DNA from 2 places in the Lysinibacillus sp. Y5S-8 genome. Region 2 is predicted to be linked to the other one. Evidence: riboswitches for the same ligand, from Rfam matches in the RefSeq annotation. Region 2 holds a riboswitch; the other holds the start of a gene.

Region 1 (5,563 bases), 1.1 Mb from region 2:
TTACTGATTGGAGGTAATACGCCAAACGCATCAGCTGTTAGGAAGATGATTGTTTTTGGATGACCTGCAACAGAAGGATCAACAATATTTTCGATGTATTGGATTGGATAAGCTACACGTGTATTTTCTGTTAATGAACCATCATCATAGTCACAAATACGAGTTTCTGGATCAACAGCTACGTTTTCTAAAACAGAACCGAAGCGGATTGCATTGTAGATTTCTGGTTCTTTCTCAGCAGAAAGGTTGATTGTTTTTGCATAGCAGCCACCCTCAATGTTGAATACACCATTATCAGACCAGCCGTGTTCATCGTCACCGATTAGCTTACGATCTGGATCAGCGGATAATGTCGTTTTACCAGTACCAGATAGACCGAAGAATAATGCCACATCGCCAGCTTCACCAACGTTTGCTGAACAGTGCATTGAAAGGATACCTTGCTGTGGTAATAAGTAGTTCATGATACCAAAAATAGATTTTTTCATTTCACCAGCATATTCAGTACCACCGATTAAGATCATTTTCTTTTCAAGTGATACAATGATGAAAGTTTCAGAAGCAGTACCATCAACTGCAGGGTCTGCTTTAAAGTTAGGAGCAGAGATGACAGTGAAGTCTGCAACATGAGAAGCTAATTCTTCTTCAGTTGGACGGATAAATAATTGATGAGCAAAAAGGTTGTGCCAAGCGTATTCATTAATTACTTGGATGCTTAGTTGTGAATCTTTGTCAGCACCTGCGAAGCCTTTAAATACGAATAACTCGTCACGTTCTTTTAAATATTTTATTACTTTTACATATAAGTTATCGAACACTTCAGAAGAAATCGGTTGGTTGACTTTACCCCAGTCAATTTGATCTTTTGTGCTTTCTTCTTCTACCGTATATTTATCTTTAGGTGAACGACCAGTGTATTTGCCAGTTTCTGCACGAACTGCGCCATCTACTGTTAACATTGCTTCACCACGAGATGTAGCTTTTTCTGCTAATTGTGGTACTGAAAGTTGAACATTAATGTTACCGCCGTTTAATAATTCCTTCAGTTCGTTTGCAATTTCTACTGAATTCATCGATTAAATACCATCCTTTTTTATAGTATTCCCTTGATTTAGAGGGATTTTTTCTTAATTTCAAAAATAGTATAACACAATTGCTTAAATAATCTATACTAATTAAGAAATTATTTTAGAGTTTTTATCACTTTTCAATAAACTGACAAAAAATAATGTTTTTCGAGTAGAATCCGATCAATCCTACTGTAATTAGGCGCAAAAATTGAGCCACACATATGTTACCACAAGTAGCTAGGTATGTTGTAGGGATTAATTTGCTTCTATTTACATCATCATCCAAGTATGAAAAGTTTTTGTGTAATCAGTTCCTTCCTTTCTATACAGTAATACATAAGAAAATATTTGACAACGTTCAACCTTTTCAGTAACATGAAATTGAACGGATACTCTTATCCCGAGCTGGTGGAGGGTCAGGCCCTGTGAAACCCGGCAACCTGCATGTTTTATTTCACAACATGCGTTGGTGCCAACCTGATGCAAGGGAACATCCCTTGAACGATAAGAGTGAAAGGTTACGAAGTCATTATTCCTTTCCTCATGTGCAGTAACGTGAGTAAAGGATTTTTTTATTGTTAAAAAAGAATGTAAAGGTAAGTATATGTAGTTCTTTCCTTATTATAATGACAGATCTTTCGAAATCCTCGTGTTAAAAGCAGCAGTAACGGCTTGAGAGTTCAATCCTTAGGAGCGGACTTGACATGGGTAATGAGTACCGTATTCATACACAACTACTTTTTGTAAGAGTAATAGGAGGAAAACCAAATGACAAACCGTCGACTGTTTACATCAGAGAGTGTAACAGAAGGACATCCAGATAAGATTTGTGACCAAATCTCGGATGCCATTTTAGATGCTATTTTAGCAGAAGATCCAAATGCACGTGTAGCGTGTGAAACAACTGTCACAACAGGATTAGTATTAGTAGCAGGAGAAATAACTACTTCTACTTACGTTGATATTAAAGGTATCGTTCGTGATACTGTAGCAGAAATTGGCTATACACGTGGTAAATATGGCTTTGATGCTGAAAACCTAGCGGTGCTTGTAGCTATTGGCGAACAATCACCTGATATTGCACAAGGTGTTGACCAAGCTTTAGAGGCTCGTGAAGGCTCTATGACAGATGCTGATATTGAAGCAATTGGTGCTGGTGACCAAGGTCTAATGTTTGGTTATGCATGTAATGAAACACCTGAACTAATGCCATTGCCAATCAGCTTAGCACATAAATTAGCACGCCGATTAACAGAAGTTCGTAAATCAGGTGAATTAGCGTATTTACGTCCTGATGGAAAAACACAAGTAACGATTGAATATGATGACAATAATGTACCTGTGCGAGTGGATACAATTGTTATTTCAACACAACATGATGAAGAAGCAACACTTGAACAAATTCAAGCTGATTTGAAAGAATTTGTTATTGCACCCGTTGTGCCAAGTGAATTATTAGATGCAAACACGAAATACTTTATTAACCCGACTGGCCGTTTTGTTATCGGTGGACCTAAAGGGGACGCTGGCTTAACAGGACGTAAAATCATTGTTGATACATACGGTGGTTATGCACGTCACGGTGGTGGCGCATTCTCTGGTAAGGATGCAACAAAGGTAGACCGTTCAGCGGCTTATGCGGCACGTTATGTAGCAAAAAACATTGTAGCAGCTGGCTTGGCAGAGCGCGCTGAGGTACAACTTGCCTATGCGATTGGTGTGGCTCAACCAGTTTCCATTGCGGTTGACACATTTGGTACAGGTAAAGCAAAAGAAAGCGAAATCGTAGAGTGGGTACGTGAGCTATTTGATTTACGCCCAGCAGGTATTATTAAAATGCTAGATTTACGTCGTCCGATTTATAAACAAACGGCAGCTTATGGTCATTTTGGTCGTACAGATTTAAATGTCCCATGGGAACAAATCGATAAAGCAGATGCTCTACGAGAAAAGGCACATCTATAAACTATTGAGCTAAAGTAATGAAGACATTAGAAAATTATTCTAATGTATTAAAAAGGAAAGGGGCAATATTGTCCCCTTTGTTTTTACAAAAAATCCCTCGCTACGATCCGTGAACATTTTAGTTACACGGAAATGCGAGGTATTTTTTTCGTTAATATTGAATTTTTGTGTATGTTGTTTACTTCTGAAGGGATTTATAATATTGTCCTTTTTCTGCATATTCGCGCACGATACGTTCCATATCCTCTTTATCTTCTGCATTTAATTCACGGACTACTTTTGCTGGACGACCTAATGCTAAACTATTCGGAGGAATGACTTTACCAGGAGGTACTAGGCTTCCTGCCCCAATAAATGCACCCTCTCCTATCTCTGCCCCGTCTAATATAATGGAGCCCATACCAATTAAAGCATTTTTGCGAATTGTACAGCTATGTAAAGTGACTTGGTGTCCAACTGTTACCTCATCTTCAATAATTAGCGGAAATTTTGGACTTTGATGTAAGCAACAAAGATCTTGGATACTGACACGTTTTCCAATAATCGTTGGGGAAACATCACCACGAATGACCGTATTAAACCAAATGGTTGTTTCAGCACCAATTGTTACGTCGCCCGTAACAGTTGCGTAATCAGCAATGAAGACAGATGGATCGATCTTTGGCATTTTATCTTTAAATGGATAAATCATGAAAATCGCCTCAATTCTTTCTATAATGTAGTATTATCGTATCAAATACGCAACTTTATGGAAATATAAAATTAAAATGAGCTATTTATTTCGATATAATCAATGTGTAATTATTTTTTAGGAGGACTATGTGAATGTGGAAATGGGAAGCTGAAGGACAAGCAAAGGCTGTGATTGCTATAGTTCATGGTGCATATGAAAATCACCGATGGTATGCATGGCTGATAGAGAAATTAAGATTGGAAGGCTTCCACATAGTCATGGGAGATTTACCTAATCATGGCGTGAATGCAAGGTTTGCTCGTGTCCATGATGAGGACTTCAAATTGTACAATAAATATACAAGAAATCTGATTGAGAATGCTTTTTCATATAATTTACCAACTTTTGTAATAGGACATGGGCTTGGAGCAACGTTAGTTCTTCACACAATGCAAAAGAAGCAATATGAATGTGCAGGGATTATTTTGACATCACCTTGGCTGCAATTAAAGCTTTTACCAGGTAAATTATCAAATGCTTTAACGAGTCTAAGTGCATTGACTGCAAATGTTAAAATGACTCACAATATTTCATATGAGAACCTTACACGCAATGTTGAAGGTAAGGACGAAATGAAAGATGAGGTACCATTCATGTCAGTCGTTTCAGTGAAATGGTATCGAGAGCTTCAGCAGATGATGAAAAATTTAGTGATGCTTCCAAAAGGTGAATTTCCGAATATGCCTATGCTCATTATGACAGCTGAGAAAGATAAAATTACGGAAATACGACAAACTCGAAATTGGCTCCATCAACAAGAGTTTACAGAGTTTCAATTTAAAGAATGGGCAAATTGCTATCACAATTTATTTCACGAAGTAGAACGAGAAGAGATTTTTATGTATATTCGTGATTTTATTAATAATGCTCTTCGAAGAATCGGTTATATCATTAAATAGGTTTTATCCCTTCCATTTACTAGAAGACTTACTTAAATATTGTTACTTAAATATAATGTTGTAATTTTCAGAAAAGTGTAATACTATAATGACTTAAAGTATGGTATTTTCAAATTGGAGGGGTAAAATGGAGGTAATCGTTGGTAAGTTGAATGGTATTTTATGGGGACCGTGGTTTATTTATGGTATTTTATTGATTGGACTTTTTTTCTCAATCATCACAAGGTTTCTGCAAGTAAGACACATTAAAGACATGTTTGTTTTAATGTTTAAAGGGGAGAAATCGGAAAAGGGGATTTCATCTTTCCAAGCAATGTCGATTGCATTATCAGGCCGTGTAGGTACTGGTAATATTGCTGGTACTGCAACTGCAATTGGAATGGGGGGACCTGGTGCTGTCTTTTGGATGTGGGCAATCGCTTTCATTGGTGCGGCTACCGCGTATGTAGAGTCAACATTAGCACAAATCTATAAAGAAGAAAAAGATACGGAATATCGTGGTGGACCAGCCTTTTACATAGAAAAGGGAATGGGTCAAAAATGGTTTGCAGTTATTTTTGCTATAGCTGCGTTGATTGCAATGTTAATTTTAATGCCAGGTGTGCAGTCTAACGCCATTGCAGGAGCTGTTGAAAACGCTTTTGGTCTGGATACATGGATTACAGGACTGATTATTGTAGTGTTGTTAGGTGCTATTATTATTGGGGGAGTTAAATCTATCGCGAATGCTGCCCAAATCATTGTACCGTTCATGGCATTAGCATACATTATTATGGCTATTATCATTATTGCTATGAATATTTCTGAGGTACCTGCAGTCTTTGCTTTAATTTTCTCAAGTGCCTTTGGTGCACAAGAGATTTTTGGTGGTATCATTGGTTCTGCGATAGCTTGGG
Region 2 (5,563 bases):
TAGGAACGATGCAAAACTCATTATTAAACAATCCAAAGGAGGAGTAACGGAATGGTTTTAGCCGTAGCCATCTTTATCATTTCAGTGATCTTGGCATTTTTTTATATACCTAAGCTAAAAAAGCAGCAAGAAACAAAAACCATTGTCGTATTTTCTGTCTTGCTACTAATCGGTACTGCTTTAAATATCGGGATTGCGTTGAAAGTCCATATTCCGAGCCCAATGGACTTAATTACATTTATTTTTGCACCAATTAGAGATTATATTGTAGCCATAACAAAATAGATAGATGGATGAAAAATGGAGGGTGGATAATGGAAAAAGAGATGATAAGTTCAAGACAGTTTACGATAATTTCCATTCTCTATTCAATCGGTACTGCCATCTTAATCATACCTTCAAGTATTGCTAGTTCATCTAAGCAAGATGCGTGGATTGCTGCCAGCATTGGTGTCGTTCTTAGTTTACTAATCGTTAAGTTATTTTTGACGCTTGCCAACCAAACACCATCACTCAATTTTATAGAGGCAAACGAAAAAATTCTCGGTCGCTTTTTTGGTAAAATCACAGCAATTTGCTTCTTAATCATGACTTTTCTTTCTGCTGGAGAATTACTCTATTTTATTGGTATCTTTATGAAGACAGAAGTCATGCCAGAAACACCAACATTGGCATTTGCATTATTGTTTAGTATTATCATTATGTACGCTGCCTATTTAGGCATTGAGACCTTTGCGCGGTCGGCAGAAATTCTCTTCCCACTATTTGTCTTAATTTTTATCTTTTTCGTTGTTTGTATTACGCCTCAAATTACTTTTGAAAATATACAACCCATTTTAGAAGCGAAAAAAACATCCATGTTTTATAGCATTGTACGCTTTATGAGTATTTTTTCCTTTCCGCTAGTGGTGTTACTAATGCTATACCCTGCTGCAGTCAATGTTCAGCAATCTGCACAGAAAGGATTTTATATTGGGACTATAATCGGAGGCATTTTCTTAATTACGTTGATTGTGCTTTCCATCCTCGTATTAGGACCTGAAAATACTGCATCTAGAACATTTCCAAGCTATGCGCTAGCACAAAGAATATCAATAGGGGAATTTTTGCAACGTATTGAAATCATCATGGCTTTCATGTGGATTTCGTCCATTTATATCCGTACATTTATGTATTTCTATACAACCGTTGTCGGTCTTGCACAGATTTTGAAAATCAAGGATCATCGTCCTCTCATTATACCTATGGGTCTAATTATCATTGCGCTTTCCCAAATTGTTCATCCAGATATTGTGCATTCAACCAATTACAATAATGAAATTTGGCCCATTTTTTCTTTTATATTTACCATTTTATTACCGATACTTTTATTGATTGTCGCAGTTATACGAAATCGCAAAACCAAAGCTCAAAGTACCGAAACACCTAATACAGAAACAACGAATGACAATCAAAAAGTCTAATTTCTTTTATGGTGAGAAAAGAAATTAGACTTTTTATTAATTAGATATGATATTCAATTTCATCTACAAAATCCCATTCGTATGGTGTTTCTTGGTAAACATAGTAGTTCAACCAGTTAGAGAATAATAAATGCGTATGGGCACGCCATGTATTCATTGGCTCCTGTGATGGATCATCATTCGGGAAGTAATTCACAGGAACAGCGATATCTATGCCCTTTGCGACATCACGGCTATATTCATCGGCTAATGTTGTCGCATCATACTCCAGATGCCCTGTAATCATAATGTTTTTATTATCTTTTGATTGGACGATGAACACACCTGCATCCTCTGAATAGGATAATAATCGTAAGTCTGGATGATTGCGAACCTCGTCGATCGAAACAGAAGTATAGCGTGAATGTGGAGCGGTAAATAAATCACTGAAGCCCCGTACTAAATCCACTGTTAAATCGGTAATTACATGGGAATAGACACCTGAGCATTTAGCTGAAAGTTCTACCTTTCCTATCCCATAATGATGATACAGTGCCGCCTGTGCCCCCCAACAGATATGTAAAACGGATGTCACATTCTTTTTGGACCAGTCCATAATTTCTGAAATTTCCCGCCAATAGTTAACTTCTTCAAAGGCCATTTTTTCTACAGGTGCTCCCGTAATAATCATCCCGTCATAGCGACGGTGACGAATTTGGTTGAACGTTGTGTAAAATAGCTGTAAATGTGATTTACTGACGTTTTTCGACTCATGTGTGGCCGTATTTAAAAAGGTGATATTTACCTGTAACGGTGTATTCCCTAATAAACGTAGTAATTGAAGCTCCGTTTTTTCTTTTTCAGGCATTAAATTCAATATTAATATGTTTAACGGACGAATTTGCTGTGTTTTCGCACGATCCTCTTCCATGACGAAGATTTTTTCCTCACGTAAATGTTCTCCAGCTGGTAAATTTTTCGGAATATTAATTGGCATCTTGCGTTCCCCTCTCTTTGATCACTCTCTTTTAGCAAACCTTGCTGACAAATTAAAAAATCCTCCTCATTCCATACGAGATAGAATGAGAAGGATTTTTTCACGTCCACTCTTATCTCTCAAAGGAAAAATCCTTTGCTGGAATTAGCACCTTTCTAACAATTGTTAGAGGTTGCTGAAGCGTCATCGGGCCAAATCCCTCAGCTTCTCTTGATAAGATTATTTAATTACATTGAATTGTAGCATGTATTAGTTAGAATATCAATAATTCATAGAATATTTTGTGATTCAAATGCATGTTCCTCGTTTATTTGATGTACACTAAGCTTGCTATAAGTAGTGTTTCTACATTTAAAATTTATGGTAAACATGCCGTATTTATGTTACCATATAACTTTAGTAACAGAGAGGAACGTGAATACTTTGATTAAAATTGAATTTCCAAAACCTGATGTAGTCATCCGTCAACGTGAACAAGAAGTAAAACCTGGTGATGTGCCTATCACACCATACTTTGGTTTTATTGACTTCCATAAAATCACACGTGATAAAGGCGGCATTTTTTTATTCTATAATGACAAGAATGAGCTATTATTTGTCGGCAAAGCACGTAAAATTCGTCAACGTATTAAAAAGCATTTCGAGGACAATGTATCTCCGATGAAAAATCATCGTGATGAAGTGTTCAAAATTGAGGTCTATGAAGTAGAAGATCCAATGGAACGTGAAATTTACGAAACATATGCGATTAACACTTTCCGCTCCAAATACAATGTAGAGAAAGTCTTTTATTAAGATATCTTGTAAAGAAACCGAAATCTCATTTAATGGGATTTCGGTTTTTGTCTTATATAGAGGTTACGCGATCTATTGGCGTACTCTCGCCGTTTATTCGCAAAACAATCGTGTCTAGCTCAGGATCTTTGGTGATAATTTTATATACATAGAGTTGAGCCTCTTTTCGTTGCTCGCTACCTTCTTTAAGTTGGATGACTTGACTGTTTTCTTCAGCCGCAATACTTGCCAGCACATTCCCTTTCGAATAATAAACAAGATAATACGTAGAGTCATCTTCATACAATAATTGAATCTTATCATTAGCCACAATTTTTGTTGAATATTGTCTGGAACGACAGTTAGCTCACGAATCATTAGTGGTTTGGTAGGTGTTTTATCGTTACAAGCTCCTAACATTAATAAGCTCATTAAACCTAGCAACACGAATTTTTTCACGTTACTCCCCTTCCCTTATGACTATTCTAAGAAAAAAGCTTTACGCTCCTTAGCAATCCAGTCTTCTAATTCCTGATCATCACGTTTTACCAATCGATTGATAAGGACGTCATGCCAAACATAATCCTCTAACAAATAAATATGGACAGGGTCATTGGTGATAAAGGCCATTTCTTGCGTAGATGGAGAATGACCATAAATCATTTCCTGACCATCTACCGATAAAATAAACCAATGTGGTGTAGACGTTTTTTTCGTGTAGTGTGTAGCTCTATGCTGGTCAATCGACTCTAGCTGTTCCCCTACATATAAGGTAATACCATGAATAGGAACATGCTGTGCCACTTCTTGAATATCTTCCCTTAAAGTATCATACATATCTTCCCACATCGATAGAATCACTTTTTTCTTGGCTTTTTTTAAGAGTGACTGGCAATAGTTGATGATCGCCTCCTTGCCCTTTAGCATGACTACTTTTGGCTCCACTTCCTGCACTTTTTCCTCTAATTTTTCTAATTTCGCACTCATGGATGTAAAATTCGATTGCCAGCGCTGCTGCATTTGCTGTAAAAACACAGACACAGGCATAGCCGCATAGGTCGTTTGTTCAGCCGTTTCTTCTTTTAGCACAATTCCTTTTTCGACAAGGACGTTTAAAATATCATAAATTCTTGCGCGTGGTATACCAGAATTTTTACTGACCTGATAGGCACTAACATGACTTTGCTGCACAAGTGCCGTATAGGCCTTTGCTTCATACTCTGTAAAGCCCATGTCTTTCAACTGGGCGATTAATTCCTCCATGTAATCCCTCCATTATCTTTATTATAGGCTACTGTTGTGAAGATTTGCCAATGAAAAAATGAGGGTTTACAGCGCAATTAAAATTAGTTACTATTTCAGTAGTAACTAATTTAAAAGAGGTGTAATATGTTTTTTGAAGTCGATGTACATATTCTTATCCTGTTAATTTCATTTGGATTCCTGGCGGCTTTTGTCGACTCTGTAGTGGGAGGGGGCGGTTTAATTTCATTGCCAGCTTTATTGTTTGCTGGCCTCAATCCAGCCGCTGCTGTTGCAACCAATAAACTTGCCGGGACAATGGGTTCACTGACATCTTCCATTTCCTTTTATCGTTCTGGTCAGCTTGAAATACGATCCGTTCTCAAATATTTCCCGCTTGCCTTTGTCGGCTCCTTATTTGGTGCATGGACCGTGCATTTAATCAATCCAGCATTACTAAAGCCATTGATGCTCGTGATGCTGGCGGCCGTTGCGGTTTATACAATTTTCAAAAAGGATTGGGGCGCTGTCTCTAGTGTAAAAACTCTCTCTAGAACCCACTTACTATTATTTATGGGGTTATTATTTGGCATTGGTTTTTATGATGGGTTTCTTGGACCTGGTACAGGCTCTTTTTTAATCTTTAGCTTCTTGTTGATAGGCTTTGATTTTTTAAAGGCGGCAGGAAATGCAAAGTTTTTAAATTTGGCAAGTAACGTGGCTGGCCTTTGTATGTTTGCCTACTTAGGTCAAATCCATTTTGTTTATGGCTTCGTGATGGGCATTGCTCAAATTGGTCTATTAGCTTAACTACCGAATTCATTATTCACCCCTCTCATGGAAATATTTCGTTTTCTACAAAACGGTAAATACTACTTGAATTATCCTTATATGTAAATACACCCCTATTAGCAGCAACAGCACTATCCTTGCTCTTGATAAGCGTGTCACTTAGTTCGTTCATATAGTTTTTATAATGTTGAATTGACGATTTAGGCAGCTTCGTTAGGCGAGCAAGATATTAATTACTTTGTGCCTGATACGCATCAACTAATCCTCAACTATGCGCTTGCTTTACAAATGCTATTTGTTTTAAGCGTTAAATAAT

The links. Region 2 has a riboswitch for S-adenosylmethionine ahead of metA (homoserine O-succinyltransferase). Riboswitches for the same ligand answer to the same signal wherever they lie in the genome.
Region 1: another riboswitch for S-adenosylmethionine. It lies ahead of metK (methionine adenosyltransferase); the one in region 2 lies ahead of metA (homoserine O-succinyltransferase).

The regions. Positions count from the first base shown of each region.
Region 1 is NZ_CP145889.1:3,584,985-3,590,547, reverse strand. It holds gene pckA (phosphoenolpyruvate carboxykinase (ATP)) at 1-1,073, opposite strand, end outside; SAM riboswitch class I at 1,463-1,581, shown strand; gene metK (methionine adenosyltransferase) at 1,839-3,035, shown strand; gene V6670_RS17340 (gamma carbonic anhydrase family protein) at 3,214-3,726, opposite strand; gene V6670_RS17335 (alpha/beta hydrolase) at 3,861-4,667, shown strand; gene V6670_RS17330 (alanine/glycine:cation symporter family protein) at 4,795-5,563, shown strand, end outside.
Region 2 is NZ_CP145889.1:2,460,638-2,466,200, forward strand. It holds gene V6670_RS11970 (Ger(x)C family spore germination protein) at 1-47, shown strand, start outside; gene V6670_RS11975 (hypothetical protein) at 52-285, shown strand; gene V6670_RS11980 (endospore germination permease) at 315-1,463, shown strand; gene metA (homoserine O-succinyltransferase) at 1,504-2,439, opposite strand; SAM riboswitch class I at 2,549-2,659, opposite strand; gene V6670_RS11990 (nucleotide excision repair endonuclease) at 2,809-3,234, shown strand; gene V6670_RS11995 (hypothetical protein) at 3,287-3,544, opposite strand; gene V6670_RS12000 (TrmB family transcriptional regulator) at 3,694-4,476, opposite strand; partial or broken gene V6670_RS12005 (TSUP family transporter) at 4,603-5,250, shown strand; gene V6670_RS12010 (enoyl-CoA hydratase-related protein) at 5,517-5,563, opposite strand, start outside.